DNA from 4 places in the Comamonas sp. CMM02 genome. Region 1 is predicted to be linked to each of the others. Evidence: predicted binding sites of a transcription regulator. Region 1 holds the regulator's gene; each other region holds the start of a gene.
What was found. The regulator sigma-54, encoded in region 1, starts transcription at its own class of promoters, with help from an activator protein. The targets are predictions, from matches to a motif close to TGGCANGNAANCTGCTTT.
Positions count from the first base shown of each region.

Region 2: IB213_RS14980 (P-II family nitrogen regulator) is a predicted target of sigma-54. The motif match lies at 3,796-3,813, and genes of this name have one in related genera.
Region 3: glnA (type I glutamate--ammonia ligase) is a predicted target of sigma-54. The motif match lies at 2,678-2,695, and genes of this name have one in related genera.
Region 4: IB213_RS15215 (ammonium transporter) is a predicted target of sigma-54. The motif match lies at 3,708-3,725, and genes of this name have one in related genera.

Region 1 is NZ_JACUZW010000001.1:8,756-16,777, reverse strand. It holds gene IB213_RS00090 (sugar ABC transporter substrate-binding protein) at 1-334, opposite strand, end outside; gene IB213_RS00085 (RNA polymerase factor sigma-54) at 509-2,086, opposite strand; gene lptB (LPS export ABC transporter ATP-binding protein) at 2,141-2,911, opposite strand; gene lptA (lipopolysaccharide transport periplasmic protein LptA) at 2,911-3,552, opposite strand; gene IB213_RS00070 (thiol:disulfide interchange protein DsbA/DsbL) at 3,669-4,316, opposite strand; gene IB213_RS00065 (SPOR domain-containing protein) at 4,372-5,010, opposite strand; gene argS (arginine--tRNA ligase) at 5,043-6,752, opposite strand; gene IB213_RS00055 (DUF2214 family protein) at 7,086-7,532, opposite strand; gene IB213_RS00050 (LysR family transcriptional regulator) at 7,529-8,022, opposite strand, start outside.
Region 2 is NZ_JACUZW010000004.1:303,841-311,862, reverse strand. It holds gene glcF (glycolate oxidase subunit GlcF) at 1-653, opposite strand, end outside; gene glcE (glycolate oxidase subunit GlcE) at 706-1,830, opposite strand; gene IB213_RS14985 (ammonium transporter) at 1,995-3,377, opposite strand; gene IB213_RS14980 (P-II family nitrogen regulator) at 3,404-3,742, opposite strand; gene IB213_RS14975 (YifB family Mg chelatase-like AAA ATPase) at 3,949-5,487, shown strand; gene IB213_RS14970 (LysR family transcriptional regulator) at 5,503-6,438, opposite strand; gene IB213_RS14965 (YbfB/YjiJ family MFS transporter) at 6,537-7,724, shown strand; gene IB213_RS14960 (glutathione S-transferase N-terminal domain-containing protein) at 7,761-8,022, shown strand, end outside.
Region 3 is NZ_JACUZW010000001.1:1,089,877-1,097,898, forward strand. It holds gene IB213_RS04945 (adenylosuccinate synthase) at 1-819, shown strand, start outside; gene IB213_RS04950 (phosphoribosyltransferase) at 873-1,397, shown strand; gene IB213_RS04955 (EI24 domain-containing protein) at 1,619-2,458, shown strand; gene glnA (type I glutamate--ammonia ligase) at 2,740-4,155, shown strand; gene IB213_RS04965 (hypothetical protein) at 4,353-4,850, shown strand; gene glnL (nitrogen regulation protein NR(II)) at 4,874-5,947, shown strand; gene ntrC (nitrogen regulation protein NR(I)) at 5,992-7,539, shown strand; gene IB213_RS04980 (hypothetical protein) at 7,748-8,022, shown strand, end outside.
Region 4 is NZ_JACUZW010000004.1:352,720-360,741, forward strand. It holds gene IB213_RS15195 (amino acid ABC transporter ATP-binding protein) at 1-734, opposite strand, end outside; gene IB213_RS15200 (amino acid ABC transporter permease) at 731-1,513, opposite strand; gene IB213_RS15205 (ABC transporter substrate-binding protein) at 1,623-2,393, opposite strand; gene IB213_RS15210 (TSUP family transporter) at 2,656-3,414, opposite strand; gene IB213_RS15215 (ammonium transporter) at 3,759-5,069, shown strand; gene IB213_RS15220 (hypothetical protein) at 5,167-5,493, shown strand; gene IB213_RS15225 (GMC family oxidoreductase) at 5,721-7,445, opposite strand; gene IB213_RS15230 (ABC transporter permease) at 7,669-8,022, shown strand, end outside.

The DNA.
Region 1 (8,022 bases):
CTGCATTTTTCAGCACTGGCACCAGCGCCTTGGAGTCAGCAGGCGCAATCACGATGGCCTGCGCCTTTTGCGCCACCATTTGCTCAACCATCTTGATCTGCGCGGCGGTATCGGTTTCGTTCTTGATACCGTTGCTCACCAGCACATAATTTTTATGTTCTTTGTTGTGCGCCTTGGCACCGTCTTCCATGGTGCGGAAAAACTCATTGGCCAGCGACTTCATGACCAGCGCCACCTTGGGCTTTTCTTCGGCATGGGCCACAGGCGCAATAGCGCCCAAAGCGGCCAAAGTGGCGGCCCCAATGGCCAAAAGGGTGTGACGACGTTGCTGCATGGTGGTTCTCCGAGCGCGCTGCGCGCTCAACTGGTTAACACAAGCTGGGAAAACAAAAGCGCCGCCCACAGGCAGCGCATTTTGATTCAACTCGCGCGATTCTATCGAGCGCTAGCAAGCTTAGCTAAACAGTAAGCACAAACCAACACAGGCGCAACGGGATGCTCCCCCGGCTTACAGCGCTTTGCGCAAATTTGCTGGCGCAATCTTCAGCGCCTCTCGGTATTTGGCCACCGTGCGGCGTGCGCACTCAATGCCCTGCTCCTTGAGCATCTCGGCAATCTGGCTGTCAGACAGCGGTTTTTTGGTGCTCTCCGCCGACACGAACTGCTTGATCAACGCCCGCACCGCCGTACTGGAGGCGTTGCCCCCCGTTTCCGTGCCCAGACCCGAGCCAAAGAAATACTTCAGCTCATACGTGCCATGGGGGGTGGACATGTATTTGGCCGTGGTCACGCGGCTGATGGTCGATTCATGCAGCCCCAGCTCATCGGCAATGTCCCGCAGCACCAAGGGGCGCATGGCCAGCTCGCCATGCACAAAGAAGTTCTTCTGCCTATCCACAATCGCTTTGGACACCCGCAAGATGGTGTCAAAACGCTGCTGCACATTCTTGATAAACCAGCGCGCCTCCTGCAGACGCTGCTGCAGCCCAGCATGCCCCTCGCTGCCCTTGTGGCTGCGCAGTGCCCCGGCATAGATGTCATGCACACGCAGGCGGGGCATGACATCGGGGTTGAGTTGAACACTGAACTGAGCCATGCCATCAGCCCCGCGGCGCGCGACTTTCTTGACGATGACATCGGGCACCACCACGTTGCGCTCCACATTCACAAAGCGACGCCCAGGCTTAGGTTCTAGCCGTGCAATTGCCCCCAGCGCAGCGCGCACCTTGGCTTCAGGCAGACCGCAGGCCTGCATGAGTTTGCGAACATCGCGCCGAGCCAGCAGCTCCAAGGGCTGCGCGCACAACTGCAGCGCCATATCGATCAGGTCGGTGTCACCACCTTGGTGGCGCAGGTGCTGAAGCTGCAGGCGCAGGCACTCTGACAATCCACGTGCGCCCACGCCCACAGGCTCCAGGGATTGCAACAAACCCAGAGCAACGGTAAAGCGGTGCACCAGTTCTTCTAACTGCTCCAGATCCGAGGGGCCTGCCAGACCCAGAGCCAGCTCTTCCAGTGAATCTTCAAGATACCCATCGTCGTTAAGGTTTTCAATCAGAAAACGCAGCGCGTACCGATCCAGCTCGGACAAACGCAGGGACAGCGACTGCTGGAGCAGAAAGTCTGTCAAAGACTCATGGGTGCCTGCCAGCTCCAACGCGGTGGGCGCATCGTCATCATCGCGGGTGCCGCGAGGCAGGGCATCGCCACCCCACTCGCTGTCCTCGAACGCCATGTCCACACTGCCATCGCCTTCCCAATCGCTAGGAAGATCATTTTCAGAGGCGGAAGCATCTTGATCTTTTTGTCCATCAGCGCCTGCTGCGCCTGCACTATCCGATATGGAGTATTGCGCCTCATCTGCCGCATGTGCATCGTATTCAGGTGCTGCATCAACGCTGGCTACACCAAATTCTTCAGAAGGGGCATCCTCATTGGCCACCTCAAGAAAGGGATTCTCGTCGAGCATTTGCTCGACTTCTTGGGAAAGCTCCAGCGTAGATAGCTGCAAGAGGCGGATGGACTGCTGCAGTTGTGGCGTCAGCGCTAAATTCTGTGAGACCCGCAGTGACAAACCTGGCTTCAACGCTGTACCCCTCTTTCGACCCTTGTTGTTTTTCCTGAAAACTGCCGTAGAGGGCTACATCCTGAAGTGTTCGCCGAGGTAGACCCGTCTGACATCCGGGTTCTCGACGATTTCCTGTGGCGTTCCCTGCGCCAGTACTGTGCCATCACTGATGATGAAAGCGTGGTCACAGATACCCAGTGTTTCACGCACGTTGTGATCGGTAATCAGCACACCGATGCCGCGTTCCTTCAAAAAACCAATGATGCGTTGAATTTCAATGACGGCGATCGGATCGATGCCGGCAAAAGGCTCGTCGAGCAAGATGAAGCGCGGGTTAGTGGCCAAAGCGCGGGCGATCTCCACGCGGCGGCGTTCCCCCCCAGACAGCGCCAACGAAGGCGATTTGCGCAGATGGTCCACGCGCAGCTCTTGCAGCAAGGACGTCAGCTGTTTTTCAATCTCATCTCTGGACAAAGACTGGCCCGCATCATTTTTTTGCAGCTCCAGCACCGCGCGCACGTTGTCTTCCACATTCAATTTGCGAAAGATGGAAGCTTCTTGCGGCAGGTACGACAAGCCCAGGCGCGAGCGCTGGTGAATGGGCATGCTGCCCACGGAATGACCATCGATGAATACATCTCCACCATCGCTGCGCACCAGGCCTACGATCATGTAAAACGAAGTGGTCTTGCCTGCACCATTGGGGCCGAGCAAACCCACCACTTCACCTTTTTGCACAGTCATTGACACATCTTTCACCACCTTGCGGCTGCCATACGACTTGGCCAGGTGTCGGGCTTCCAGCTTGCTGGAGACCACAGTGTCCGGGGTGTTCTCAGCCATTACTTGCCTTGTAGATTCAAATTACCAGAAGGCTGCAAGGGCTGTGCAGGCACGGGGGCAGAAGGGCTCGCACTGGGCGCTGCCTTGGGTGCCAGGATGGCACGCACACGGCCGCCAGAACCGGCTGGTGCTGACGACGGCTCGTTGGTGCGCTTTTCGCCATCCACAGTGAACACATCTGTCAGATTGTTATAGGTAATGACGCTGCCCATGATGTCATCACTGAGCTTACCGCCCGTATAACGGCGCAACTGGCCACGGCGAATCAGCTTCACATCATCGGTCTTGCCGTTGTACTCAATGATTTCGCCTTCACCCTCGACCACTTCATCGGGGGCACCGGGAGCCGTATCGCGCTTTTGACGGAAGTAGGCGCGCTTGCCCGCTTCAGCCTTCACCACCCCATGCTGATAGCCCTGCGCATCCTGGCGCACATCCAGCTGCGCACCGCGCAACACAATGGTCCCCTTGGTCATGACCACATTGCCGGTGAATACGCTGGTCTGCGTCAATTCATCGTGGCGCAGTGCGTCCGACTCAATGTTCATGGGCTTGTCGCGATCCGCACGCTCAGCATGCGCTACGCCTGCAGCCCCCGCAAGGGCCGTCAACAAGAGGCAGGTGATGAATTTTGATGTCATGGGCAGGGCACGTTTCTTGCAGCACATTGTAGTCACGCATCCTCGTTTTCCATTAAAAAGCCCGCACAAGGCGGGCTGTCGATGTAGCAAAGAGCTGGAAAAGCCGGCCCTGACCATTACGCCTTGGCGCTTTGTGCCACCAGATATTCCACCACACGCAGCACGTTGGGCATGCTGCCCGCACGAGGACCGTCGGTGTAGTAGCGGCCAGCCACACCCATGGAAGGCACGCCCTCCACATCGTAGGCCTGCTGCAGCTGCGTGGCCTTGCGCACCTGGCTGGACACGTTAAAGGAGTTGTAGACCTCCTTGAACTTGTTCACATCCACGCCTTGCTTGGCCACCCAGTTGAAAATATCTTCATCTTTTGCCAGCTTATTGCGCTCCACATGGATGGCGTGGAACACCTTCACGTGCATGGCGTCAAAGTTATCCATGGACTGCAGCGCGAAATACAGCTTTTGCTGCGGCACAAAACTGGCATTGAACGCCACAGGCACGCGACGCACCACAACGTTCGCTGGTGCTTTTTGCTTCCAGGCCGCAAACGTCGGTTCAAACACATTGCAATGGGGGCAGCTGTACCAGAAAAACTCCACCACTTCGATCTTGCCAGCAGGCGCATCGACAGGCGCTGGCTTGGACAAGCGCAGGTATTCCTTACCCTCTTGAGGCGCAGCTTGCTGCGCCAGTGCGGAGTTGGCTCCAAAAGCCATGGAAGTAGCAGCAGTAGCTGCAGCCAAAGAGAACTGGCGGCGTTGCATCAAAAAGGCTCCTTAAGGAAATATGGGAAGTCAGAGCTTAGAAAACTCAAAAAGTTCACTGCTGCACACGCACCAGTGCGGAGTCAACGCCTGCACCATCGAGCTTTTGCTTGAGCTGCTCAGCATCACCGCGCTTGGTGAAAGGCCCCACACGCACGCGAAACACTGGGCGGCCGTTTTGCTCACGCTCGCTGATACGCGCTTCCCAGCCAAGCATGGCCAATTTGGCACGCTGGGCATCTGCATCGGCCTGTGTGCGAAATGCACCTGCTTGCACAAAGTAACTAAAGCCATCCGCAGCAGCAGGGGCTGCGCTGGCGGCCTTAGCTTCTGCGGCGACCTTCGCTTCTGACGCTTTGACCTGCGCCTTCGCCAAATCTCCCAGCGGATCTGCTGATGCCGCAGGCGGCTGTGCCACGGGGTCGATGACCGGTGCTGCGGTGGTAGCGCCCGGCTCTGTCGCCGGTGCTGGCGGCGCGTTGCGCGAAGGAGTGCTACCGTACAGTGGCGAATTCGGGTCCCAGTTACGGTTACGCTCGCTCTCGCTGGCCTCGGTATTGCGCTGGTCACCCTTATTGAGGAAAGGTACAGGCACCTTGGTGACGTACACCGCCACGCCCAGCGCAATGCCTAACCCCAAAATCAGGCCGATGATGAGACCGAGGATCGTTCCACCTCGCTGCTGCTTAACCATAAAACCGCCTGTCACGTTACTTGTAGTATTTCTCACATGCGCTCAGGTGCGCTCACACCCAGCACAGCCAAGCCATTGTGCAGCACCTGCGCCGTAGCAGCGACCAGTGCCAGACGGGCCAGTTTGACTGACTCGTCGTCCACCAGAATACGCTCTGCGTCGTAGTAGCTGTGGTAGGCGGAAGCCAAATCACGCAGGTAGAAAGTGACGTCATGCGGTGCGTTGCCATTGGCAGCTGCCGTCAGCATTTCGGGGTACTTGGCCAGCAGCAGCATCAAGGCCTGAGCCTGTGAGCCCTGCAGCGCAGACAAATCCACGCCTTGCAAAGCGGCCAGACCAGCGCCACCGCTTTCCTGCCAGCTACGCAGTACCGACTGGATGCGGGCATGCGCGTACTGCACATAGAACACCGGGTTGTCATTGTTCTGCGCCACGGCCAGGTCCACATCAAAGGTGTACTCTGTATCGGGCTTGCGGCTCAGCAGGAAAAAGCGCACAGCATCCTTGCTCGTCCACTCAATCAGGTCACGCAGCGTCACGTACGAACCCGCACGTTTACTGATTTTGACCTCTTCGCCCCCTTTGACCACGCGCACCATGGTGTGCAGTACATAGTCAGGGTAGCCCTTTGGAATTCCCACATTGACGGCCTGCAGCCCCGCGCGTACGCGGGCAATGGTGCCGTGGTGGTCGGTCCCCTGAATGTTTACGGCCTTGCCGTAGCCACGCAGGAACTTTTGCGTGTGATAGGCCACATCAGGCAGGAAGTAGGTATAGGTGCCATCGGACTTGCGCATCACGCGGTCCTTGTCATCCCCAAAATCGGTGGTGCGCAGCCACAGCGCGCCATCCAGCTCATAGGTATGGCCGCTGGCAATCAGGCGTTGTACGGTTTCGTCCACATGGCCGTTTTCGTACAGACTGGACTCAAGATAATACTCATCAAACTTTAGGTTGAAGGCCAGCAAGTCCTTGTCCTGCTCGTTGCGCAGGTAGGCAACCGCAAAGTTACGGATGTTGTCGTAATCCTCAACATCACCATTGGCGGTGAACGCGCGGTCATCGGCCTTCACGGTTTCCTTGTTCAGGAACGCCTGGGCAATATCAGCGATGTAGTCGCCGTTGTAGAAATTCTTGGCCAGCGGATTTTCGCTGTCGGTGGGCCAGCAGTCGTCGCCTGGCTTGAAGCCCTTGGCACGCAATTGCGTGCTCTTGGTCAGCGTGTCGATCTGTACGCCCGCGTCGTTGTAGTAGTACTCGCGGTGCACCTTCCAGCCTTGGGTGGTGTACAGGTTGCTGATGGCATCGCCAATTGCCGCCTGACGACCATGGCCCACATGCAGCGGCCCGGTGGGGTTGGCAGAAACGAACTCCACAACGATCTTCTCACCACGGGCCGTCTGGTGACCAAATTGGTCCGCCTGCCCCAGCACTTCACGCACAACTTCCTGCTTGGCTGCAGGTTTGAGACGAATGTTCAAAAAGCCGGGACCCGCAATCTCGATCGCATCCACCCATTTCTGAAAATCCTGGGTGGCCTCCAGCGCGGCCTTGAGCTGTTCACCCAAAGCACGGGGGTTGGCCTTCAGGGGCTTGGCCAGTTGCATGGCTGCCGTACAGGCGAGGTCGCCATGGGCTGCCACCTTGGGGTTTTCAAACGCAGCGCGCGCACCAGCGCCGGGCGACAATTTTTCGAGCTCAGCAGCCAGGGCCGCGAGCAAATCCTGTTTGACGGAAAGCATCGGGCGATTTTACGTGCCACATCGCTTTGTGCAGATAGACCGGCCAAGCAATGCCATGGGCGTTGTCGCGCCAGTGCTGCAGTCAGTGTGCCTGCACAGTCAAAAATTTATATAGAAAACACTTCTGGTGCTTATTTTTATTAGATAGAGCGCTATTATTTTTAAAAAAACAATTCACCCTAATTCTGGTCTATGCCCACACACCAGCTGCACGATCGCATCCCCATCAACGCCAGGGGAAGGATAGCGACCGCGCTTATTCATATCTAAACCTGGTGAAGGCCAGCCCCTCTGCCGGCTTGTGCACAGCTGATACAAGAGCCGACTTGGCGCTCACATGCCCCGCGCCCAATACACAGCAACCACGGCAATGACCGGAATGATGTGCGCCTGCACCATGATCCACTGACGTGCTGACTTGATGGCGGCCTCAGCAGGCAGCGCACCCGTGGCATTGAGGGTTTTGAGCCAACGACGAATCGTGAACGTGGGCCGCAGCGATATCAGCGCAGTGATAAAGAACAGCGTCATCTTGACGTGAAACAGCGGCTGCGAGACATACCACGTCAAACCCTTGGCACCCCAGACAATGCGCGCAATCCCAGTGAGCAGCAGCACCAGCGCCGTGATGCCATAAATCATGTCCAGCCTGGCCAGGCGGCGCACCACCGCCTCATTCATCCACTCGGAGCGGCACAAGGCGGCCTCGCTCGACAGGAAAACCACCAGGGTCAAAATAGCCACTATGTGCAGGCTGGCCAGAAATGCTTCGAGAGTCATCGTGCGACACCTTTGCTCCAAAACTCGGGGCGTTCATACTGCCCCTTGAGATAGTCCATCCACAAACGCAGGCGCAATGTCATGTGCTTGCGCTGTGGAAACACCAAGTAAATACCGTTGGGTGGCGCAGCAAAGTCAGCCAAAACCTCCACCAAACGACCTGCGGCAATTTCAGCCTCCACTTCCCACGTGCTGCGCCATGCAATACCCCAGCCACCGAGGCACCAATCATGCAGTACCTGCCCATCTGAACAATCAAGTGGCCCCGCAGGTTTGAAGTGCACCACCTCTGTGCCGCCATCGCGGCTGGGTAGGCGAAAGGCCCAGCCCCGGGTCTGTGATGCATCGCTGGACAGCGTCAGGCAGCGGTGCTGTGCCAGCTCAGACGGGTGTTTGGGCATGCCATGGCTTTGCAAATACGCGGGCGTGGCCACACACAGACGCCGGTTATCAGCCATGCGCACGCTGATCAGCGATGAATCGGGTAAAT
Region 2 (8,022 bases), on a different contig from region 1:
TCGTGGTCATTGAGGTGGTACTTCACGGCACCACAACACTGGCTTTGTGTCACCACCACGGTTTGAATGCCCACCGCATCCAGCACGCGTGCGGTGGCGTAGTTGATGTTGGGCAACATGGCCGGCTGTACACAGCCTTGCTGCAGCAGTACTTTGCGTGCATGGCTGCGGGTGGGCCATGCGCCGTGCTCACTCTTGGGCGGCACTTTGGCTTGAATGCTCTCAGGCAGCCAGCTGCGCACGGATTGCCCCAGCTTCATCGCCGGTGCAAACAAGGGTGACGTCAGGCCTTCCTTGAGCAGCCAGCGCTGCATGCGCTCGCCCACGGGGCGCTGCACCTTTTCGTCCACCACTTTGCGGCCAATGTCCACCAGGTGCCCGTATTGCACGCCGCTGGGGCAGGTGGACTCGCAGTTGCGGCAAGTCAGGCAGCGGTCCAGGTGCATTTGCGTGGCACGCGTGGGCGCCTGCCCTTCCAGCACCTGCTTGATCAGGTAAATACGGCCGCGGGGTCCATCGAGCTCATCGCCCAGAATCTGGTAAGTGGGGCAGGTGGCCGTGCAAAAGCCGCAGTGCACGCACTTGCGCAGAATGGATTCCGCTTCTTGCCCTTCGGGCGTTCCGAGGTACTCGGGTGCCAAATTGGTTTGCATGGATGTTGTCTCGTGGGTTTTCTAGATTCTGACCATTGCCGGTGCGCAGCGCTTAGAACAACGCCGAGGTACGCCCGGGATTGAAAATGCCCGCGGGATCAAACGCCTGCTTCAATTGCTGGTGTATCTGCACCACGCCCTGGTTATTTGGGTTGAATATGGCTTCAGCGCTGATCTGCTCTTGGCTTTCAGCTCTGAATAGCAAAGCGCTACCCCCTGCAGCCTGTGCAATCTGGTGCAAGCTGGCACCGGCTGCGCGTGGTGCTTTCACCCAGCGCAAGCCACCGTGCCACTCCACCAGCGGTGCAGCCACGCCCGCAGGCAGCGCCAGCACCGGGGCGGTTTGCGGCACCGACAAGCGCCACAGGCACTCGGTGGCTGTACGCGTGGTGAACCATGGCAATTGCTGTTCACGGCAGGCCAGCCAGTCGCCCGCCGTCTGCGCGCTGTCCAGCCGTACGCCACCCATGCTGCGGCATGCCGCATCCACCGCTGCCACCGCACCACGCAGGCGCACATACAGCGTGTCCACACCAGCGTCTTCTACCCAGCAACTGGCGTTCAGCGGCAAAGGCTGGCCGCCCCACAGGTTCAGGCGCTGCAGAGCCTCGGCTTGCGACACGCCATCAAAGCGCAGCGTGGTTTCTGCAGGCGCAACGGGCAAAACTTTGAGGCTGACTTCCGTGATCAGGCCCAGAGTTCCCCAGCTACCGGCCATGAGGCGCGAGACGTCATAGCCCGCCACATTCTTCATCACCGTGCCACCAAAACGCAGCAGCTCAGCCTTGCCATTGATGATTTCAATGCCCAGAACAAAATCGCGCACGGCCCCTGCACTGGCGCGGGCCGGGCCACTCCATCCGGCAGCCACCATGCCCCCCACCGTAGCTTGCCTGTTGGTACTGCCGGCAAAGTGGGGAGGCTCAAACGCCAGACACTGGCCTTGCGCAGCCAGTACGGCCTCCAGCTCTGCTAAAGGTGTGCCAGCCTTGACGGTCACGACCAGTTCGCTGGGCTCATAACTGACGATGCCTGTCAGGCTGCAGGTGTCCACAATGTCGCCTTGCAATTGCATGGCGTGAAAGTCTTTGCTGCCACCCCCGCAAATGCGCAGGGGCGTTTGTTCAGCAATGGCGGCGCGTACGCGCGCTTGAATCTGGTGAAGGGCTGCATCCATGGCTGTAAATCGTAGCGACACCACGGTTTTTTACCAGCTGTCCGGGCGTGAATTTTTTGAATGCCCTGCGTGAATCACGCTGCGCTGCAGCAACAAAAAAACCGCCCCCGAAGGGGCGGTTCAAGCAAACCTCGCAGGCAGTGCGTGCTGCCTGCTGTCTATGCTTAACGGTTGTAGGCAGACTCACCGTGGGTGGTGATGTCCAGGCCTTCGCGCTCAGCATCTTCAGCCACTCGCAGACCCACCAGGATATCTGCGATCTTGAAGCAGACGTAAGAGACCACACCGCACCAGACCATGGTCACGATCACGCTCTTGAACTGCACCCAGACCTGCGCACCCATGGCGAAAGTGTCAGGACTCAGACCACCTGTGCCACCCAGACTTTGCGAGGCAAACACACCCGTCAAGATAGCGCCCAAGATACCGCCCACGCCATGTACGCCGAACACATCACACACGTCGTCAGCCTTGAGCATGCGCTTCAGACCAGACACCCCCCACAGGCACAGAGGGCCAGCAATCAGACCCATCACGATGGAACCCATGGGGCCCACAAAACCAGCGGCGGGAGTGATGGTGACCAGGCCAGCCACCGCACCGGATGCGGCGCCCAGCATGGAAGCCTTGCCCTTGTGCAGTGACTCCGTCACGATCCAGGCCACGGCAGCAGCGCCAGTTGCCAAGATGGTGTTGATGAACGCCAGACCTGCACCACCGTTAGCAGCACCAGCGGAGCCGGCGTTGAAACCGAACCAGCCCACCCACAGCAGGGATGCACCCACCATGGTCAGTGTCAGGCTGTGAGGAGGCAGGGCTTCCTTACCGAAGCCGATGCGCTTGCCCACCATGTAGGCACCCACCAGACCAGCCACGGCAGCGTTGATATGCACCACCGTTCCGCCCGCAAAATCGAGCGCGCCATCGGCTGCCAACAAACCACCGCCCCACACCATGTGGGCCATGGGGATGTAGCTGAAGGTGAACCACAGCACCGAGAAAATCATCACGGCAGAGAACTTGATGCGTTCTGCAAAGGCACCCACGATCAGCGCCACCGTAATCGCAGCAAAGGTCGACTGGAAGGCCACAAACACATACTCAGGAATGGTGGGCAGCATGCCAGACAGCGTGTCGGGCGTGATGCCAGCCAGGAACAGCTTGCTGAAGTCTCCGTAGAACTTGCCTTCGCCACCGAACGTCAGCGAGAAGCCATAAATAGCCCACAGCACAGTGATCAGCGAGAAGATGGTGAACACCTGTGCCAGCACGGACAGCATGTTCTTGGAGCGCACCAGACCGCCATAAAACAAGGCCAGGCCCGGGATGGTCATCAAGATCACCAGCATGGTGGATGTCAGCATCCACGCGGTGTCACCGGAGTCCAGCTTGGCCACTTCTTGCGCGGCGGCAGCCACAGGTGCTGCGGTTTGCACAACGGCTTCTACAACAACAGCTGCAACAGGCGCAGCTTCTTGAGCAAAGGCACCTGCGGCTGTGGCCAAGAGGCCTACGCCGAGCGTGAGTGCAGGGAGCGATTTTTTCATGTCAGTCTCTTGCATTAGGGGTTGCGTTACAGCGCTTCCTTGCCGGTTTCACCGGTGCGGATACGCACGACTTGCTCCAGGTCGTAAACAAAAATCTTGCCGTCGCCGATCTTTCCTGTGCGTGCTGCACCTTCGATGGCTTCGATCACTTGCTCAAGCACGGCATCGTCCACCGCTGCTTCCAGCTTGACCTTGGGCAAAAAATCCACGACGTATTCCGCACCGCGGTACAGCTCGGTATGGCCTTTCTGGCGGCCAAAACCCTTCACCTCGGTCACGGTGATGCCCTGGACCCCAAGCTGCGAGAGGGCTTCGCGCACCTCGTCGAGCTTGAAGGGCTTGATGATGGCTGACACCATTTTCATGAGACGTTCCTCCGGGAAGTGGGAAGTTGTAAAAAGTGTTGTGACAACCCCTTTAAGCAGTTAGCGTGCCAACCAGCGGCATTGAAGCGAGAGTTACAAGCGTCCTACAGTGAGCGCGCGCCACTTGCCGCCAATGCACCAAATCAGTGCAAGTTAGAGCCAGGTTTCTGACGCGCACTTGCACCGGAATAGGGAGGAGACCGTTCATGAGCTTGGCCTGTGTGCAAAGTCGGGCATTGCTGGGACTGCAAGCACCGTCTGTCACCGTGGAAGTCCACCTTGCCAATGGTCTGCCCAGCCTGAGTCTGGTGGGGCTTGCGGACCTTGAAGTCAAAGAGGCCCGCGAACGCGTGCGCTGCGCCATTGCCAACAGCGGGCTGGAGTTTCCCAACAACAAGCGCATCACCGTCAACCTGGCGCCCGCCGACCTTCCGAAAGACTCTGGCCGCTTTGATTTGCCCATAGCGCTGGGCATCCTTGCTGCCAGCGGGCAGATCGATGCCAAAAAACTGCAAGGCTGGGAATTTGCAGGAGAGCTGTCTTTATCGGGTGCGCTTCGGCCTGTGCGCGGGGCGCTTGCTACCAGCTTGGCACTGCAGATGCAGCACGCGGCTGTGCGCTTGGTGCTGCCCATGGAAAGTGCCGCTGAGGCTGCATGCGCCCCTCAGGCTGAGGTCTATGGAGCACAACATCTGCTGGATGTCGTGGCACAGCTACTCCCTTGCCCGGCCACACTCGATCCCACCACCAGCGCAGGCTGGCAACGCATGCCAGCGCCCCCCGTCACCGCGCATGCAACGCTGGCCGACATCAGCGATGTCAAGGGCCAGGCATCCGCCAAACGCGCGCTGGAGATTGCGGCGGCCGGCCAGCACGGCGTATTGATGGTGGGGCCTCCCGGCTCTGGCAAATCCATGCTGGCACAGCGCTTTGCCGGATTACTCCCCCCCATGTCTGCACACGAGGCACTGGAGAGCGCTGCCATTGCCAGTTTGTGCGGACGCTTCAAGGCCGACCAATGGGGACTGCGCCGCACAGCCAGCCCCCATCACACCGCCAGCGCTGTGGCTTTGGTGGGCGGCGGCTCGCCGCCTAAACCAGGTGAAATTTCATACGCCCACCATGGCACCTTGTTTCTGGATGAATTTCCTGAATTTGCCCGCAACGCTTTAGAAGCCCTGCGCGAGCCCCTGGAGACAGGCCGCATCACCATTGCCCGCGCAGCTCACAGTACAGAATTTCCGGCACAGTTTCAGCTGATCGCCGCAATGAACCCTTGCCCCTGTGGCTTCTGGGGTTCCACCCAACGCGCCTGCCGCTGTACTCCAGACCAGGTGGCGCGCTACCAAGGCAAGCTCAGCGGACCGCTGCTGGACCGGATTGATTTGCACATTGAAGTCGCTGCATTACCAGCGCAGGAGCTGCTGTCCGCCAGCAACGAAGAAAGCAGCACCACCATCCGCAGCCGCATTGTGCAAGCACGTGAGCGCGCCATGGCACGCCAGTCCTGCAGCAACCAGCAATTGCAAGGCGACGCTTTGGATCGATTTTTGCACCTGCAAGACAGTGCACATCAACTGGTGCGCAAGGCAGCAGAGCGCCTGGGCTGGTCTGCCCGCGCCACCCACCGTGCCTTGCGTGTGGCGCGCACCATTGCAGACTTGGCCCACAGCGACACCATTGCCAGCACGCATGTGGCTGAGGCCATGCAATACCGCCGAGCACTGCTGCACACCGCAAAGTAGGCTGCTGCGCAACCCTCATCTTGCGCTGGCAAGCAAGCTGCCGTCCGCCTGACTGGCGCTATGCCTGGGCACGCCCCCCAGTGGGGAGAGCTTGCCAACCAATGCCCGCAACTGTGGTGACCAGCCCTGTTGCTCAGGGGCCACCAGCCACGTATCGACCACGCCGATCTGGCTGCGCAAAGGCTCAGGCAAGCGCACACAATGAGTGCCAAATCGGCTCTGCTGGGTCTGCATCAGTGCCAGCGGCATCAACGCAAAGCCCATGCCTGCAGCCACACAGCCCAAGATGGCATCCAGCGTGCCCAGCTCCATGATGCGTGTGGACGTGATGCCTTGGCTGGCCAGCAACAATTCAATGCGCTGACGGTAGCTGCAACCCTGCCTGAATGCCAGAAATGGCGTGTGCAGCAGCACTTCTGGCGCGGGCAATGTCTGCATGGGCGCTGGCCCCACCAGCACCAGCTCCTCCTGAAACACGGGTTGCGCCCACCAGCGCGGGTTGGGTGGCTGGCCCGCCACAAAGGCGCAGTCGAGCGCTCCGCGCACCAGATCGTCCAGCAATGCCGCCGTGGGCCCAGTGCGCAACTGCAGGTCAATGTGGGGGTGGGCCTGGTACACCTTGGCCAGCACGCTGGGCAGGCGCAAGGCCGCCGTGCTTTCCATCGCACCTATGCGCAAGCTGCCGGCAGGCGGTACCTCACCCGCAAACAGCGCACAAGTGTCATCGTGGGTCTGCAAAAGGCGCTGCGCCTGAGGCAGCAAGGTATGGCCAGCGGGGGTCAGGCGCACCGGGCCATTGCTGCGCTCCATCAGCTGCACCTTCAGCTCTTCTTCCAGCTTCTTGATGTGTGCTGTCACGTTCGACTGCACGGTGTGCAACCGCTGTGCGGCGGCACCAAAGCTGCCAGTGCTGCAAACGGCATCAAAAATACGCAGAGATTTAAGTTGCATGGGGCATCAATCACAAAAAAAGATGATGGCATTCATTTTGAATCATTGGACATGATCATGACAAACGCCTAATCTGCCCCATCACTTCAAGGTTCCATGTGATTCGACGCTCTGAATTTCCGCTTTTCTTGACCGGCTTTCTGGCCACACTCAGTGGTGTGGGACTGGCACGCTTTGCCTACACAGCCTTGATGCCAGAGATGGTGCTGGCAGGCTGGTTCACCGGCGAGCAGGTGGCCTATCTGGGGGCAGCCAACCTCTTGGGTTATTTGATTGGCGCGCTGGCTGCTGCGCCGATGGCCGAGCGTTGGGGGGCCGTGCGCGTTCTGGTTGGGTGCTGGTTTGCGGTGGCACTGAGCTTTGCGGCTTGCAGTTTTGATCAACCCATGACCGTGTTCTTTGTCTGGCGCCTGCTGTCAGGCATTGCAGGTGCCACCTTGATGGTGTTGGGCCCCTCGGTCGCCATGTCTGCCACCCCCGTAGAGCGCCGTGCCGCACTGGGTCCACTGATGTTTTGCGGCATTGGGGTGGGCGCCTTGCTGTCGGCCACGCTGGTGCCAGCATTGGCCCAGCAAAGCCTTGGCGCCGTGTGGTGGGGCCTGACGCTGGTGTGCGTGGCCGCGCTGTGGTGGGGCTGGCGCAATGCACGCCAGCTGCCCGCCCCCATTCCCATGGTGGTTACGCCGGGTGCGGCCCCTGCTTTGCCAGCCACCGCTGTGTGGAGCCTGCCCGTCATCTTGGTGTTTGCAGCCTACACCACCGATGCCTTTGGCTTTGTGCCGCACACGGTGTTTTGGGTGGACTATCTGGCACGCGAATTGAATTTGGGCTCCACCTATGCCTCTACACAGTGGGCGTTTTTTGGTTTGGGAGCCGTGGCCGGGCCACTGTGCGCATCGCTGTGCGCTACGCGCTGGGGCTGGTGGCGCACCACAGCAGGGGCCTATGCCTTGAAAGCGATGGCCATTGGCATGCCCCTGATCTGGGTGGGCTTTGCCGGGCATGCGGTCTCTGGCTTTATCGTTGGCGCGCTGTCGCCCGGCATGGCGGCCATTACATCGGGCTACCTGATGCAGCTGATTGGTCCGGCACGTCACAAGCGCATGTGGGGCTACGCCACTGCCGCCTTTGCGCTACTGCAAGCCACCGCAGGCTATCTCATGGCCTATATCTACGCCCACACGGGCAGCTACCGCAGTCTGTTTTTCATGGGCTGCAGCGCCTTGATGCTGGGTGCCGTTCTGATTCTTTTCTCCAAGCAAAAACAGCCTCTAACGTCCCGCTAATGGGCGCTGGAAGCGTTCCTCTTTACAAGACCCAGCATGCAACTTTTTTTAAATACCACCTCACCTTTTGCACGCGTGGCACGTGTGATTGTTCTAGAAAGAGGGTTGGCCGATCGTGTCGATCTGGTCTGGAGCGACCCATGGGGCAACGACCCCGCCCTGCTCGCCACGCACCCCCAGCTGCGCATTCCAGTCCTGGTGACCAACGATGGCCATGCGATTGCGGAATCGCTGTTGATTGCGCAGTATTTAGACCAGTGTGGCTCTGGCACACCTTTGGTGCCTGCAGAGCACGCGG
Region 3 (8,022 bases), 1.1 Mb from region 1:
AAGAAGTTTGAATTTGCCGACGCGCTCAAGCCTTACATCAAGGACGGCGAAGTGCAGTTTGATGTGGTCTACGAAGAAGCCATGCGCCACGCAGAGCTGCTCAAGCCCATGATTGCCGACGTTTCGCGTGAACTGAACGACGCACATGCCGCAGGTGCAAACCTGCTGTTTGAAGGCGCACAAGGCACGCTGCTGGACGTGGACCACGGCACCTACCCCTACGTGACATCGTCCAACTGCGTGGCAGGCAATGCCGCCGCTGGCGCTGGTGTAGGCCCGGGCATGCTGCATTACGTTCTGGGTATTACCAAGGCGTACTGCACCCGCGTGGGTGGTGGCCCCTTCCCGACCGAGCTGGAGTGGGAAAAAGAAGGCACGCCCGGCTACATCATGTCGACCGTGGGTGCTGAAAAGGGTGTGACCACAGGCCGTTCGCGCCGCTGTGGCTGGTTTGATGCTGCGTTGCTCAAGCGTTCGGCACAAATCAACGGTTTGTCAGGTCTGTGCATTACCAAGCTGGACGTACTGGACGGTATTGAAGAGCTGCAACTGTGCGTGGGCTACGAGCTGGATGGCGAGAAGATCGACATCCTGCCTCTGGGTGCTGACGACATCGAGCGTTGCAAGCCTATCTACGAGTCGATTCCCGGCTGGACTGATACGACCGTTGGCGTGACTGACTATGCCAAGTTGCCTGTGGCAGCGCGCAACTACCTGGACCGTATTGCACAAGTGACTGGCGTGCCGATCGCCATGGTTTCGACCAGCCCTGATCGCGATCACACCATCCTGATGCAAAACCCCTACGTTGCTGCGTAAGTGGCATTGCCTCTATAAACACGCTCCTCGCGAATTTACACAGGAACACGAACATGTTGACTGAAGACGGCAAGCACTTGTACGTTAGCTACGACGAATACCATGGTCTGATCGAGAAGCTGGCTTTGAAAATTCACCAGTCCGGCTGGGAATTTGACACCATCTTGTGCCTGGCCCGTGGTGGCTTGCGCCCAGGTGATATCTTGAGCCGCATCTTTAACAAGCCTCTGGCCATCATGTCCACCAGCTCTTACCGTGCTGAAGCAGGCAAGGTGCAGGGGCACCTGGATATTGGTCGCTTCATTGCCACTCCCAAGGGTGAAATCGCTGGCCGCGTGCTGCTGGTGGATGACCTGGCTGACACAGGCGTGACACTGAATGCCGTGGTGAAGATGCTCAAGGAAAACTACCAGCCCATCACAGAGATGCGTACGGCCGTGATCTGGACCAAGGGTGTCTCGACGTTCAAGTCGGACTACTCGGTAGAAGACCTGCCGACCAATCCATGGATTCACCAGCCCTTTGAAGGCTATGACAACCTCTCGCCAGAGAAGTTGATGGAAAAGTGGAAGCTGTAATTGAGTTTGCATTCCCTGAAAGAGGAGCCCTTGTGGCTCCTTTTTTATTCTCAGGTGATAAATAAATAGGAGCTGTTATCGCTTATGTACCAATCATTTCAAATATAAAAGTATCTGAAATGTATATGTATAAAGCGTTGATAGCTATTATTTTAAATTTCTACAGTGCAGTCATAAATCCAGGCCTGCACGTGTCGACATGCTGACGTTATGCTCATGCCATGCAAATGATGTTTGATGCACTGTGGCGCGCTTTGGCTGACTGCCTACGGGGACGAGTGATTGCGTGGTCCTTGTTCCCCTTGCTTGTCGTGGCCGCCATGGTCGCGCTTGTGGGCATTTTTTGGTGGGATGGCGCTGTGGCTGCCGTGCAGACATGGCTGGAGCGAGCCAGCTGGTTGCAATGGCTGTGGGCATGGATGGGCAGTAGCTACGCCTATGCAAGCGCTGTAGCGGCGGCAGTGACTGTGGTGCTGCTGATGGGCCCTGTGATCGTCATCGTTGCGCTGGCTGTAGTGGCGATGGTGATGACGCCGCAAATGGTGGAGCTGGTAGCGCAGCGCCGCTTTGCGCATCTGGAGCGAAAACGCGGCGGTGGCTGGGCCAGTAGTGCTTTATGGGCCATGGGCTCTACGGCATTGGCATTGCTGGCGTTGCTGCTGTCGATCCCGCTGTGGCTGGTGCCGCCCCTGGTGCTGGTGTTGCCACCGCTGATCTGGGGCTGGCTGACTTACCGGGTCATGGCCTTTGATGCACTGGCTGAGCATGCCAGCCAGGCTGAGCGACAAATCATTTTCAAGCAGCACCGTTATCCGTTGATGTTGATGGGGGTGATCTGCGGCTACGCTGGCGCAGCGCCTGCCATTGTCTGGGCGTCTGGCATGGTGTTCGTGGCGGCATTCTGGATTTTGATTCCTATTGCCATCTGGATTTATGCACTCGTGCTCGCTTTTTCCTCATTGTGGTTTGCCCACTATGGATTGGCGGCGCTGTACAGCTTGCGTGCAGCAACGGCACCCGATGCAGCACCTGATGCACCATCTTCGGCGCCAGTTCTTTAAACCGTCCGTTGTGTTTTGAATCAATTGGTGCATTCCGTAGGGTAGATGACTAAGTGCATCAATATGGTGCGTTCTTACGAACTAAAATGGTGCCCATGAAGCAGGCTCGGAGGAGTTTGCTAGATTTGCACCAAAATGGTGAATGACTCAAAGGCCGTGAAGCCCACATACTTCATGGCCTTATGCTTGTGAAAGTATGGGGCAGGGCCAGTTTCAAGCTGGCACACAAACTGCTTTGCTAAACGCGTACTTTCTATGAAGCGCTTTTCCAGGAGAACCTGATGGCTAAGACCGTTGCAGATGTGATGAACCTAGTGAAGGACAACGAGGTCAAATTTATTGACTTCCGCTTCACCGATACCCGTGGCAAAGAACAGCACGTGACCGTGCCTGTGTCGCACTTCGATGATGACAAGTTCTCTTCGGGCCACGCCTTTGACGGTTCGTCGGTTGCCGGTTGGAAGGGGATTGAAGCTTCGGACATGCTGTTGATGCCCGATCCCAATACCGCGAATATCGACCCCTTCTTTGAAGAAACCACACTGATTTTGCAGTGTGACGTGATCGAACCCGGTGATGGCAAGGCCTATGACCGCGACCCCCGCTCGGTAGCCAAGCGCGCAGAAGCCTACCTGAAGGCTTCTGGCCTGGGCGATACCGCTTACTTTGGTCCAGAACCTGAATTTTTCATTTTTGACGGCGTGCGCTGGGGTACAGAGCCGCACAACCCCTTCTTCGAAATCGAAGAATACGAAGCGCCTTGGAACACGGGCACCAAGTTTGAAGGCGGCAACCGCGGTCACCGTCCACGCGTCAAGGGTGGCTACTTCCCCGTGCCTCCGGTTGACAGCACGCAAGACATGCGCGCTGAAATGTCCCTGATCCTGGAGTCTCTGGGCATTCCAGTTGAAGTGTTCCACCACGAAGTGGCGGGCGCAGGTCAAAACGAAATCGGCACACGCTTCTCGACATTGGTTGAGCGTGCTGACTGGACACAGCTGCAAAAGTACGTGATCTGGAACGTGGCCAATACCTACGGCAAAACTGCCACTTTCATGCCCAAGCCCTATTCGGGTGACAACGGCTCTGGCATGCACGTGCACCAGTCCGTGTGGAAAGATGGCAAGAACCTGTTTGCTGGCGACGGCTATGCCGGTCTGTCTGACTTTGCCCTGTACTACATTGGCGGCATCATCAAGCACGCCCGTGCACTGAATGCCATCACCAACCCCGGTACTAACTCATACAAGCGTCTGGTCCCTGGCTTTGAAGCCCCAGTGAAACTGGCTTACTCGGCCAAGAACCGCTCGGCTTCGATCCGTATTCCTTACGTGAGCAACCCCAAGGGTCGCCGCGTGGAAGCACGCTTTCCAGACCCACTGATGAACCCCTACCTGGGCTTTGCAGCCTTGTTGATGGCTGGCTTGGATGGTGTGGAAAACAAGATCCATCCAGGCGAAGCTGCCACCAAGGATCTGTACCACCTGCCTCCAGAAGAAGACAAGCTGGTGCCCACTGTCTGCCACAGCCTGGACCAGGCTTTGGAAGCACTGGATGCCGACCGCGCTTTCCTGACCAAGGGTGGTGTGTTCAGCGACAGCATGATTGATGCCTACATTGAGCTGAAGATGGGTGAAGTGACACGCTTTCGCCAGGCCGTACATCCTGTCGAATACGACATGTACTACTCGCTGTAATCTGCATGAAGGGGCCTGTGTACACAGGCTGCTGTCTGCAGATGCGCAAAAGCAGCCTTCGGGCTGCTTTTTTTATAGGACAAAGGTGCTTATGCCTAGTCGGAAAATCAAGGACAGTGCGCGGCTTGCACTGCACAATGCAGTGATGCCGTCAACCTTGGTGGACGCACGGCCCAACCTTGCATGGAGGCATAAGAATGAATAAATGGATAGTTCTCTTGGTGTGCACCATGGCTGGCAATGCCATGGCTCAAGAGCGTATTTACCGGTGCGGCAATGAATACACCAACAGTGCCGCTGTGGCCAAGCAGCGCAACTGTCAAGTAATGGAGGGTGGCCACGTCACGGTGGTGCACACGGATGGCGGCGGCGCTGGCACCTCTTCTGCAAAAGCAGCGAGCAGTGAACCCAAGCCTGCAGTCAGTAATCGGGCTGTGCAGGTCGATCCGAATCAGCAGAAAGCCCGTGATAACGATGCCCGTGCCATCTTGCAGGCAGAGTTGAAGAAAGCCCAGGACAAGCTCAATGCGCTGAAGGCCGAATTCAATGATGGCAATCCGACGAAGTCAGCATTGGAGCTGCGCAATCCCCAGGTTTTCAATGAACGGCTGGAAGCACTGAAGGCAAACATTGCACGGCAAGAGGCGGATGTGGCAGGTATTCAGCGTGAACTCTCGCGCCATTCAGGTGGTTGATTTTTAGAAAGCTTGAGCAGCCCATGCCGGTTGATTCTTATGACGCCATACCGCGTTTTGCGGCGCTGGATCTTCTGTCCACTTTAGTGGTGGTTGTGGATGACAAGGGGGCTGTTGTCTTTGCCAATGCTGCACTTGAGAGTGCCATGGGCATGTCCCGCCGGATGCTGGAAGGCGGAGAGTTTGCTCAGCACCTTTCCGATCCATCCTTGTTGCGTTCAGGGCTGGGTGCGGCCCACGGTCAAGGTTACGCCGCCATGAGTTTTGATACGGGCCTGCAGCGCGCTGTGCAAGAGTCCTTGTTTGTCCATGTGACGGTGACAGCCATCGAGCACTCTGAGCTGAAATTGATTGAGCTGTGGGTGCTGGAGCAGCAGGCGAGACAAGACAGAGAAGAGCGTTTGGTAGAGCAAGCGCAGGCCAACAAAGAGCTGGTGCGTAACTTGGCCCACGAAATCAAAAATCCGCTGGGTGGTATTCGCGGGGCGGCCCAACTGCTGGAAATGGATTTGGAGACCAAAGAGCTCAGGGAGTACACGCAGGTCATCATTCATGAGGCCGACCGCTTGCAAAGTCTGGTGGATCGCTTACTGGCGCCGCACCGTCACCCCCATCAACTGGTGGATCTGAATATTCATGAGGTTTGTGAGCGCGTACGCTCGCTGGTCTTGCTGGAATATCCGCAAGGATTAAAGATTCGGCGTGACTACGATATTTCTATCCCGGAGTTCAAGGGCGATCGCGCACAGCTGATTCAGGCGCTGCTCAACATTGTTCAAAACGCAGCGCAGGTGCTCTCGGAGAAGCTGGACAACGGCGATGCCGAGATCACATTGCGGACACGGGTTGTCCGTCAGGTAACGATTGGTCGCCAGCGACACAGACTGGCATTGGAATTGCATGTGATTGACAACGGCCCCGGCGTGCCAGATCACATCAAGGAGCGGATTTTTTATCCGCTGGTGACTGGCCGGGATGGAGGTTCGGGCTTAGGGCTGCCCTTGGCGCAAACATTTGTGCAGCGTCATCATGGTCTTATTGAATGCGAAAGCATGCCCGGGCGTACGGATTTCCGTATCCTTATCCCGCTGCCTTAAGACCTGGGCCTTTTAGAACACGCAACGGAAGGTAAACACTGCATATGAAGCCGATCTGGATAGTAGATGACGACCCCTCGATCCGCTTCGTCTTAGAGAAGGCGCTAGCTCGCGAAAACCTTCATACACGCAGCTTTAGCAACCCCCGCGAAGTGCTGGCAGCGTTGGCTGACTTGCCTGAGGGCGACCCAGGTCAGCAGGGCCCCCGTGTACTGGTGAGTGATATCCGCATGCCGGGTGGCTCGGGCCTTCAGCTGCTGGAAGAGGTGCATGCCCGGCTGCCAGATCTGCCGGTCATCATCATGACGGCCTACTCAGACTTAGACAGTGCGGTATCTGCCTTTCAGCGCGGGGCTTTTGAGTATTTGCCAAAGCCCTTTGACTTGCCAAAAGCGGTGGAGCTGATTCGCCGAGCTCTCGAAGAAAGTGAGCGCGAACAGGTTGCAGAAGAGCGTCAGGCAGTCATGCCCGAGATGCTCGGACAAGCACCGGCCATGCAGGATGTGTTTAGAGCCATTGGCCGTTTGAGTCAAAGCGCTGTCACCGTCTTGATCACGGGTGAATCGGGCTCGGGTAAAGAGCTGGTGGCGCGTGCCTTGCACAAACATTCGCCCGTTTCAGGCGGCCCCTTTGTAGCGATCAACACTGCCGCAATTCCCAAGGACTTGCTGGAGTCAGAATTGTTTGGCCATGAGCGAGGAGCCTTTACGGGCGCTCAGACACAACGCCGTGGCCGGTTTGAGCAGGCAGAGGGTGGAACGCTGTTCTTGGATGAAATCGGAGACATGCCCTTTGACTTGCAAACGCGTTTGCTGCGCGTGCTGTCTGACGGGCAGTTTTATCGCGTAGGTGGACATACTGCCGTCAAGAGCAATGTGCGCGTGATTGCAGCGACCCACCAGAACTTGGAACAACGCGTGAAAGATGGCGTTTTCCGTGAGGACTTGTTTCACCGCTTGAATGTGATTCGCCTGCGTTTGCCATCGTTGCGTGAGCGTGCAGAAGATGTTCCTATGCTGGTCAAATATTTTCTGCAACGCAGTGCCAAGCAACTGGGGGTAGAGCCCAAACGCATTTCCGAAGCAGCGCTGCAGCGCATGTCGCAGTTCAGCTTTCCTGGCAATGTCCGGCAGCTGGAGAACATCTGCCATTGGCTGACGGTAATGGCCCCTGCGCAGCAAATTTCTACCCAGGATCTTCCGCCTGAAGTATTGGGCGGTGCAGATGATTTAGCGGCAGCGGCATCCGTGGTGAATATGGCGATGACGGCAGTGCCAGAACCTGTAGCGCACTCACCATCAGCTACAGGACTTGGGCAGACTGCCATACAGCACAGTGAAGCTTCGCTGCTGCAGGGCTGGGAGGCGTTGCTAGAAGTGGAGGCGCGCAAACTTTTGCAAAGTGACTGCAAAGACGTTTGGGATGTCCTGAGTCAACGCTTTGAATCCAGCTTGATCACGACAGCGCTGGGCCTGACGCACGGCAAGCGCATGGAGGCCGCACTGCGTCTTGGTATTGGGCGCAACACGATTACGCGAAAAATTCAGGAACTGGGACTGGACGGATCAGAACGTGTCATGGCAGAAAATTAAGCACCAGGTGGCTTCAAGAAAAGGGTGTATGCGTGCATACGCCCTTTTTTATTGCAGGCCAACACGTTGATGCTCACTATTTGAAGCAGTCCTACAGATATCGGCAATCTCTGCCGACCCATTGCAGATGACATGGTTGTTAACAATCAAGAGGCCGCATGTCGGCATTTATTTTGAGTAATTAGCCCGTTTTATCTGCATTAGATCCATGCTTTCTAGATCCCTTTCTCCCTCGTCGGCACGCGCGATAGCGAGTGGAGGTACTGACGCTCAGGCTTCGCACCTGCAACCGCTTGAAGAAGATGACGCCATCGCCGCCATAGATACGCAGATGCTGCTGGTGGCAGACCTTGAGGATGAATACTGGCATGCCCATTTCTTTCAAGAACCATATTACGTGGCGGGGCGAAGCTATGACCAATACAGGCCTGCATACAGATTAGGTTGGAAAAGTGCGCTGCAGCACCCAGATGCCAATTTTGG
Region 4 (8,022 bases), on a different contig from region 1:
AATGCGGCAATGCGCTCGTTGGCAGGGCGGGCAAAAAACTCTGCCGGCGGTGCTTCGTGGGCAATACAGCCTTGGTCAAAGAACATCACGCGGTCGGCCACTTCGCGGGCAAAGCCCATTTCGTGGGTCACCACAATCATGGTCATGCCTTCCTTGGCCAGACTGCGCATCACTTCCAGCACTTCCTGCACCATCTCGGGATCGAGCGCGCTGGTGGGTTCGTCAAACAGCATCACCTGTGGCTCCATGGCCAGCGCACGCGCAATGGCCACGCGCTGCTGCTGACCACCCGAGAGCTGCCACGGGTACTTGTGTGCATGGTCCTGCATGCCCACGCGTTCGAGCAATTGCATGGCTTTGGCGTTGGCAGCGCTGCGCGATATCTTGTGGATGCGCCGGGGTGCCAGCGTCACGTTGTCCAGCACCGTCATGTGACCGAACAGGTTGAACTGCTGAAACACCATGCCCACTTCGCAGCGCTGTTTTTGCAGCGTGGCTTCGTGGTCGGTGACGGGCACGCCGTCGATGGTGATCGTGCCGCCGTCGTGCGGCTCCAGGCGGTTGAGTGCCCGCAGCAACGTGGATTTGCCCGAGCCAGAAGCGCCGATGATGACGGTTACTTCGCCTTTGCTGAATGCGGTGGATACACCTTGCAGCACCTGGTGCGTGCCAAAGCTTTTGGTCACCTTGTCGCAGACGATGTAGGGCGTGCGGGTATTGGCAGCTTGGCTCATTTTTGGCGGCCTTCCACGTCAAAACGGTATTCGATGGCTGCGGTCACCTGGGTCACCAAAGTGGTCAGCACCAGGTAGGTGACGCCCACCGTCAGCAGCGTTTCAACGGGCTGAAAGGTAGACGACTGGATGCGGTTGCCCACGTTGGTCAGCTCTACCACGCCAATGGCGTAGGCCAGCGAAGAGTCTTTGAGCAAAGCCACAAAGTTGCTCACCAGTGGAGGCAGCGAAATCTTGAACGCCTGCGGGAACACCACATCGGTGAACACACGGGTTTTGGGCAAACCCAGCGCACGGGCGGCTTCAGCCTGCCCGCGGGGCACGGCGTTGAGGCCGGCGCGCACGGCTTCGGCGTTGTAGGCCCCCACATTGAGCGCCAGCGCAATCACTGCAGCGGCAAAGTCAGGCAGATTCAGGCCTGGCACAAGCACCGGCAGGGCAAAGTACATGAACAGAATCTGTACCAGCAGCGGCGTGCCGCGAATGATCCAGATGTAGGTGCTGGCAATGCTGCGCAGCAGGCCATTGCCCGAGGTACGGGCCAGCGCTGCAGCCACACCCAGCAGCAGGCCGGCAGAGCCACTGATCAAGGTCAGGTACAGCGTGGTGCGTGCGCCTTCGGCAAATTCGCCGGCGTGGTCACCAATTGGCTCGGGAAGCAGGGCCAGCAACTGGCCGAGTGCAGACACCACCACCACCATCAGCAACAGGGCTGTGACCAGGGTGGCGTTGCTGCGTTGGGTGCGGCTCCAGTGGGTGGGCCAGATAGCAGTAAGCATAGAAAAACCAGAATGGAAAAACGAAAACGCCCTGGAGCAATCTCTTCAGGGCGTAGGGTGCAGTGGCCGGGCGCTAGCGCTGACGGACCACGGGGCTACCCATGCTTCGTTATTCCGGGCAGCGGATGTCTTCCTGGAACCACTTTTGCGAGATCTTGGCGTAGCTGCCATCTTTCAAAGACTCGGCAAATGCCTTGTTCCATGCGGCTGCCAAAGCCTGGTTGTCTTTGGAGACAGCAGAGGCAACGCGTTCGACAAACAGCAGTTCGCCCTGGTTGAACTTGATCTTGCTGTTCTTTTGCAGCATTTCCTTGGCCAGGAAACGCTCGGTCACCCACGCGTCAACGCGCTTGGTCATCAGCGCATTGAGGGCGGCTTCGTTGGTGGGAAAGTTCACCACGCGTTGGACACCGGGCACGTTCTTTTGAACGTAGTCCAGGTAGGTGGTGCCGGTTTGCGCAGAGACGGTCTTGCCGGTCAGATCCTTGGCACTTTTGATAGCGTCGGTCAGTGCAATCACCTGCGCCCCTGAGCAGTAGTGCGGGGCGGTGAAGGTGACGGCCTTTTCACGCTCGGGGGTGATGCCGTGCGAGGAGATCACCAAATCCCAGCGGTCTTGCTTCAGGCCAGTCAGCAGGGCGTCGAAGGAAATGGTTTTCCATTCGGTCTTTAGCCCCATTTTCTGGGCCATCAGCTCGGCCAGCTCCACCTCAAAGCCGGTCAGCTTTTTGCCTTCAAAGTAGGCAAACGGGGTGTAGTAGCCTTCAGTGGCCAGACGGATAGTGCCGTCTTTTTGGATGGCTTCGAACGAGCGGGCGTGGGCACCAGCTGTAGCCAACACTGCAACGGCGGCAGCGGCGATCAGGGAAATGCGTTTCATGTGTAGTTCCTGGAGACATTCGCAGGGTCCAGACCCCCGGCCCCAGAGATGGGGCCTCCGCACGCACCACGCGGCGCGGAAAAAAATAGAGGCCACAGCCAGCACACAACAGTGCCCGGCAGTGCCGCTGGGTGTTGGTGTCAATGCACCAAAAAAGAGCGGCTTGGCGGCGAAAGCAACCCGCAATTATAGAAGTGAGACTTCGCCAGCGCAGAAGGCTGCCTGAGCAGCCCCCAAGGGTTTGCGTCTACGAGGCTCGGGTTTACCCGCCAAAGGCATCCCAGCCGGTTTTACAGATCAGCAGGCTGACCACCACAATGAAAATCACGCGGACAAAGCCTGCGCCATGGCGCAGCGCCATCCAGGTGCCCAGCACGCTGCCCAGCACGTTGGCAATGGCCAGAGGAATGGCAAAGTGCCACCACACGTGCCCCTTTATCGCAAACAGGGCAATGGCCGCCAAGTTGGTCATCACGTTCATGAGCTTGGCGTTGATGGAAGCGTTCAAGAAGTCATAGCCCAGCAGACGTACGAGCAAGAAGACAAAAAAGCTGCCCGTGCCAGGTCCAAAAAAGCCGTCGTAAAACCCGATGACCAGACCGATAGCTGCTGTCAGCCACTGCGCAGCGCGCTGGCTGCGGTGGGGGGTGTGTTCACGGCCCAGCTCTTTTTTGGCCAGTGTGTAGATCAGCACGCCCAGCAAGATGAAGGGCAGCAGCTTGCGCAGAAAGTCGGGGTTGACCAGGGTCACGGCCCATGCACCGGCAAAGGCACCGACACCTGCTGCCACGATGCCCGGAATGATGGTGGGCCAGGTGATGGAGATGCGGCGGCTGTACTGCCACGTTGACATGGCCGTGCCCCAGACCGCAGCGCTTTTGTTGGTGCCAAACAAGGTGGCGGGTGCAGCGGTGGGAAATGCAGCAAACATGGCGGGCACCAGTATTAGCCCGCCACCGCCGACGATGGCATCCACAAAACCAGCCAGGGCCGAAGCCAGAGAGATAAAGATCCATTCCATGGTGGTCGATTGTGCGCTGCCCTGACGGCGTGAAGCTGTCACTTGCCCAAACAAAAAGCGCCGGGGGTACCGGCGCTTTGGAAAGGCATCTCATTGGCGGATGCTTTTTAGATATTGGTCTGTTTGTGGATCGAGTTTGTCTCCTCGGGCCCTCTTTGCTACACCTTGGTGCAGCGCTTGAGTGGATGGACTGTAACGGCTGCATCGGTCTGGTGCATCGGGGATTTCCCGCAAGCTTGTTCGGAAACGTCTGACAGCCATGTGGTGGGCGCGCAGCTAGCGCAAAGACAGCCGGGCACAGCTTGTGCTTGGTGGCGGTCACCAAAAAGCAAAGGGGGATGGACATGAAGATGCACAACACGCTGGGCTGGATGGGGGTTGCTGCTGCGCTGATGGCACTGCCCGTGGGGGTGCAGGCGCAGCACATGGTGGGGTTTGACGAAATTCGTGGTGCCGACACGGCCTGGGTGCTGGTATCTGCGGCGCTGGTGCTGCTGATGACGCTGCCCGGCGTGGCGCTGTTTTACGCGGGCATGGTGCGCGGCAAAAATGTGCTCAACACCTTGGCGGCAGTACTGGGTGCTGCTTGCGTGGTCAGTGTGGTGTGGTTTGCCGTGGGCTATTCGCTGGCTTTTACGCCCGGTAACCGCTGGCTGGGAGGGCTGGAGCGCATCTGGTTTGCGGGGCTGGATTACCAGCTGGCGGCGCAGCAGCTGTCGGTCAGTCACATGGCTGCGCATATTCCGGAGGCAGCCTACGCCCTGTTTCAACTGACGTTTGCCATCATCACTGCGGCGTTGATCGTGGGGGCTGTTGTAGAGCGCATGCGGTTTGGTGCGCTGATGCTGTTTATGGCGCTGTGGAGCCTGTGCGTCTACGTGCCCGTGGCCCACTGGGTGTGGGAGCCCGGTGGCTGGCTGGCGCGCATGGGGGCGCTGGACTTTGCTGGCGGGGCCGTGGTGCATGTGAATGCGGGCGCTGCAGGGCTGGCCTGCGCCTGTTATCTGGGCAAGCGCACGGGCTATGGACGCGAAGCGTTTCAGCCCTACAACCTGGGCTGGACCATGCTGGGCGCGTGCCTGCTGTGGGTGGGCTGGTTCGGTTTCAATGGTGGCTCTGCCCTGTCAGCCGACGGGCGCGCAGCACTGGCCATGGTGGTGACCCATCTGGCAGCAGCCGGCGGTGCGATTGGCTGGGCGGCAGGCGAGTGGATGTTCCGCCGGCGCGTCTCGCTGCTGGGCTTGTGCTCGGGTCTGGTTGCCGGTTTGGTGGCGGTCACGCCGGCAGCCGGTTTTGTGGACATGGGCTCGGGGCTGCTGATTGGCGCGATGGCTGGCCTGGTCTGCTACTGGGGCGCAACGGGTTTCAAGCGCTGGCTGGGTGCCGATGATTCGCTGGACGTGTTTGGCGTACACGGCCTTGGGGGCATGGTGGGCTCCATCCTCACCGGGGTGTTTGTCAGCAGCACCATCTCGGGCGCCAGTGGCAACCTGCTGGCGCAAACCGTGGCCGTGGTTGCGGTGGCGGTGTACAGCTTTGTGGCCACCTGTGTGCTGATGTGGCTGACCGACCGGGTGACCCCGGTGCGGGTGGAGCTGCATGATGAGCAGCAAGGTCTGGACATTACCCAGCACCGGGAGCACGTGGGTCAGTAAGCATGAACCCCGCTGCTCCAGCCTGCGGCGTGCAGTGGGAGACCGCCATGCCCTGGAGTCACAGGGCTCGGTGCAGCAATCAAGCAAGGAGTGGGTGATGGCAAACAGTGAACGTGTGGCAACGGCAGCCCACCTGCATGTAGCCTTGCGGCGCAAGGCAGGCCGTGTGACCGATACCGACTGGATGGCCGAAAACGACGACTACGCGCGTGAAGTGGTGTGCGTTGCACGGGCCAAAGCCCGGGAAGACGGAGATGCGCAACTGGCTGACCTGGCCAGCAAGCTGGAGGCGCTGCTGCCGACCGGTGCACAACTAGCCTCACCGTCCGTACCGCCGCTGGCGCAGCGGGCGAGCCGAAATCTGCGCGAAAGCAATGCGCCGGGGGCTGGCGATGCTGAACGCTATATCGGGGGCTTGCGCTGAGTGCTGTTGCCCGTTACCCGCCGGTGCGAGGCCATTGCCATGCAGGCGCTGTGGCTTGCCGCCTGGCCCTGCACGGCATCGTGTGTAAAAAGCGGTGGTGATTAAAAGTGAGCTTGTATCGCTTATGCAGTGGCGTTTTTAAATACTTTTATATCTGAAAGCGTTGTGTATTAAGCGTTAGCAGCTCACTTTTTAAGTGGATCTGCGCTTCAGCTGTTTTGTAGTCGTCAGACCGTCAGGGCGTGAATGGGCTCATCCATGGCAGAAGCGACAGCCGTTTCCACTTTGGCGTTGCGTGCCTTGCGGTCTGCGCGAATCCATTGCGCCGCTTTTTCAGCCAGCATCAGCGTTGGGCTGTTGGTGTTGCCGCTGGTGATGGTGGGCATGGCACCGGCATCCACCACACGCAGTGCCTGCACGCCACGCACACGTAAATGGCTGTCAAGCACGGCCATGCTATCGCCGTCACGCCCCATCTTGGTGGTGCCTACGGGGTGGAAGATGGTGGTGGCAATGTCGCCCGCCAGCCGTGCCAGCTCTTCATCGGTCTGGTATTGCGTGCCCGGCTTCCATTCCTCGGGCTTGTAGCGTGCCAGCGCGGGCTGGCTGACGATGTTGCGCGTCACGCGCAGGCTGTCTGCTGCTACCTGGCGGTCATGTGCCGTGCTCAGGTAATTGGGGGCAATCGAGGGTGCGTCCTCAAAATTGGGGCTCTTGATCTGCACCGTGCCACGGCTGGAGGGGTTGAGGTTGCACACGCTGGCCGTGAAGGCGGGAAAGCTGTGCAGCGGCTCGCCAAATGCATCCAGCGACAAAGGCTGCACGTGGTATTGCAAATTGGGGTGCGGCATGTCGGGGTGGCTGCGCGTGAACGCACCCAGCTGTGAGGGTGCCATGCTCATTGGCCCCGTGCGGTGCAGCAGGTATTCCAGCCCGATGCGCATCTTGCCCCAGCGTGTCGCGGTCAAGGTATTGAGCGTGGGCGTGTCATTGACCTTGTAGACCGAGCGGATCTGCAGGTGGTCTTGCAAGTTGGCCCCCACGCCCGGCAAATCCAGCGTGACTGGAATGCCCTTGTCGCGCAGTAAATTGGCCGGGCCAATGCCCGACAGTTGCAGCAACTGCGGTGAATTGATGGCCCCCGCGCACAGGATGACCTCTTCCGTGGCCGTGAGGTGTTCCAGCTCATCGCCAATCCAGGCTTTCACCCCGGTGCAGCGCAATGAGCCATCGGACTGGCGCTCAGTGACCAGACGGGTGGCCTGGGCCATGGTCCACATCTCGAAATTAGGGCGGCCATAGCATTTCGGGCGCAAGAAAGCCTTGGCGGTGTTCCAGCGCAGCCCATCTTTCTGGTTCACTTCAAAGTAGCCCACACCTTCGTTGACTCCCGTGTTGAAGTCCGGGGTGGCAGGAATGCCCGCCTGCTGTGCAGCCTCGGAAAAGGCATCCAGAATGTCCCAGCGCAGGCGCTGTTTTTCGACGCGCCACTCGCCCTTGTTGCCGTGCCAAGCGGCAAACGCCGCATCGTGGGGCTGGCCTTCATCCAGTCGCCAGTGGCTTTCGTGCTTTTTGAAGGCAGGCAACACGTTGTCCCAGCGCCACGCGTCATCGCCCGTCAGCTGTGCCCACTGGTCGTAATCGCGGGCCTGACCGCGCATGTAGATCATGCCGTTGATGCTGGAGCAGCCACCCAGTGTTTTGCCGCGTGGATAGCGCAGGCTGCGTCCGTTGAGCCCGGCATCTGGTTCTGTCTGATACAGCCAGTCTGTGCGTGGGTTGCCTATGCAGTGCAGGTATCCAACGGGGATGTGGATCCAGTGGTAATCGTCTTTGCGACCCGCTTCGAGTAATAAAACCCGCACATTGCGGTCTGCGCTGAGGCGGTTACACAGCAAGGCGCCTGCGGTTCCGCCTCCGATGATGATGTAGTCGAAAGTGGTGTCGCTCATGATCTTCGCCAGCGGTAACTGGCCTAAAACAAGCATCCGAAGTGGATGCTAGTGCTGCCATTTTGAAGAGATGCTGCCGTCTGTCGATAGGGAAAGCGTGTAGTCCCAGGCTTACGGATTAGTAAGGTTGTTGCCAAGTGGCTGACACGCCTGCCCGCGCTCTGCCTTCGGACTCTTCGTAGAAAACTTGTAAGCTTGGCGCACTTTGGCTTTGCACGTTGCTATGACAGACACCACTCCACGCTTGACGATCACCTCGGACGACCAGGGTGCGTGGGCGCTGCTGCAAGGGCGCTGGGGGGCCGCAGAACTGGGACAGCGCAAACATTGGCAAGCGCTGCAAAAAGCCTTGAAGACCTGTGATGCCAATCCCGCACAAGGCTGGGATCTGCAGGGGCTGCAGTGGCTGGACCACGTGGGTGCGCAGTTGCTTTGGAACCACTGGCAGCATGCATGGCCACAGAATCTCAGGCTCACAGACGGCCAGCGCGCCATGCTCACGCGCGTGGCCTCATTCCAGCAGGCCCCCGCGCCGGCGCGCAAGCCCTGGTGCTGGATGGACCAGGTTAACCAGCTG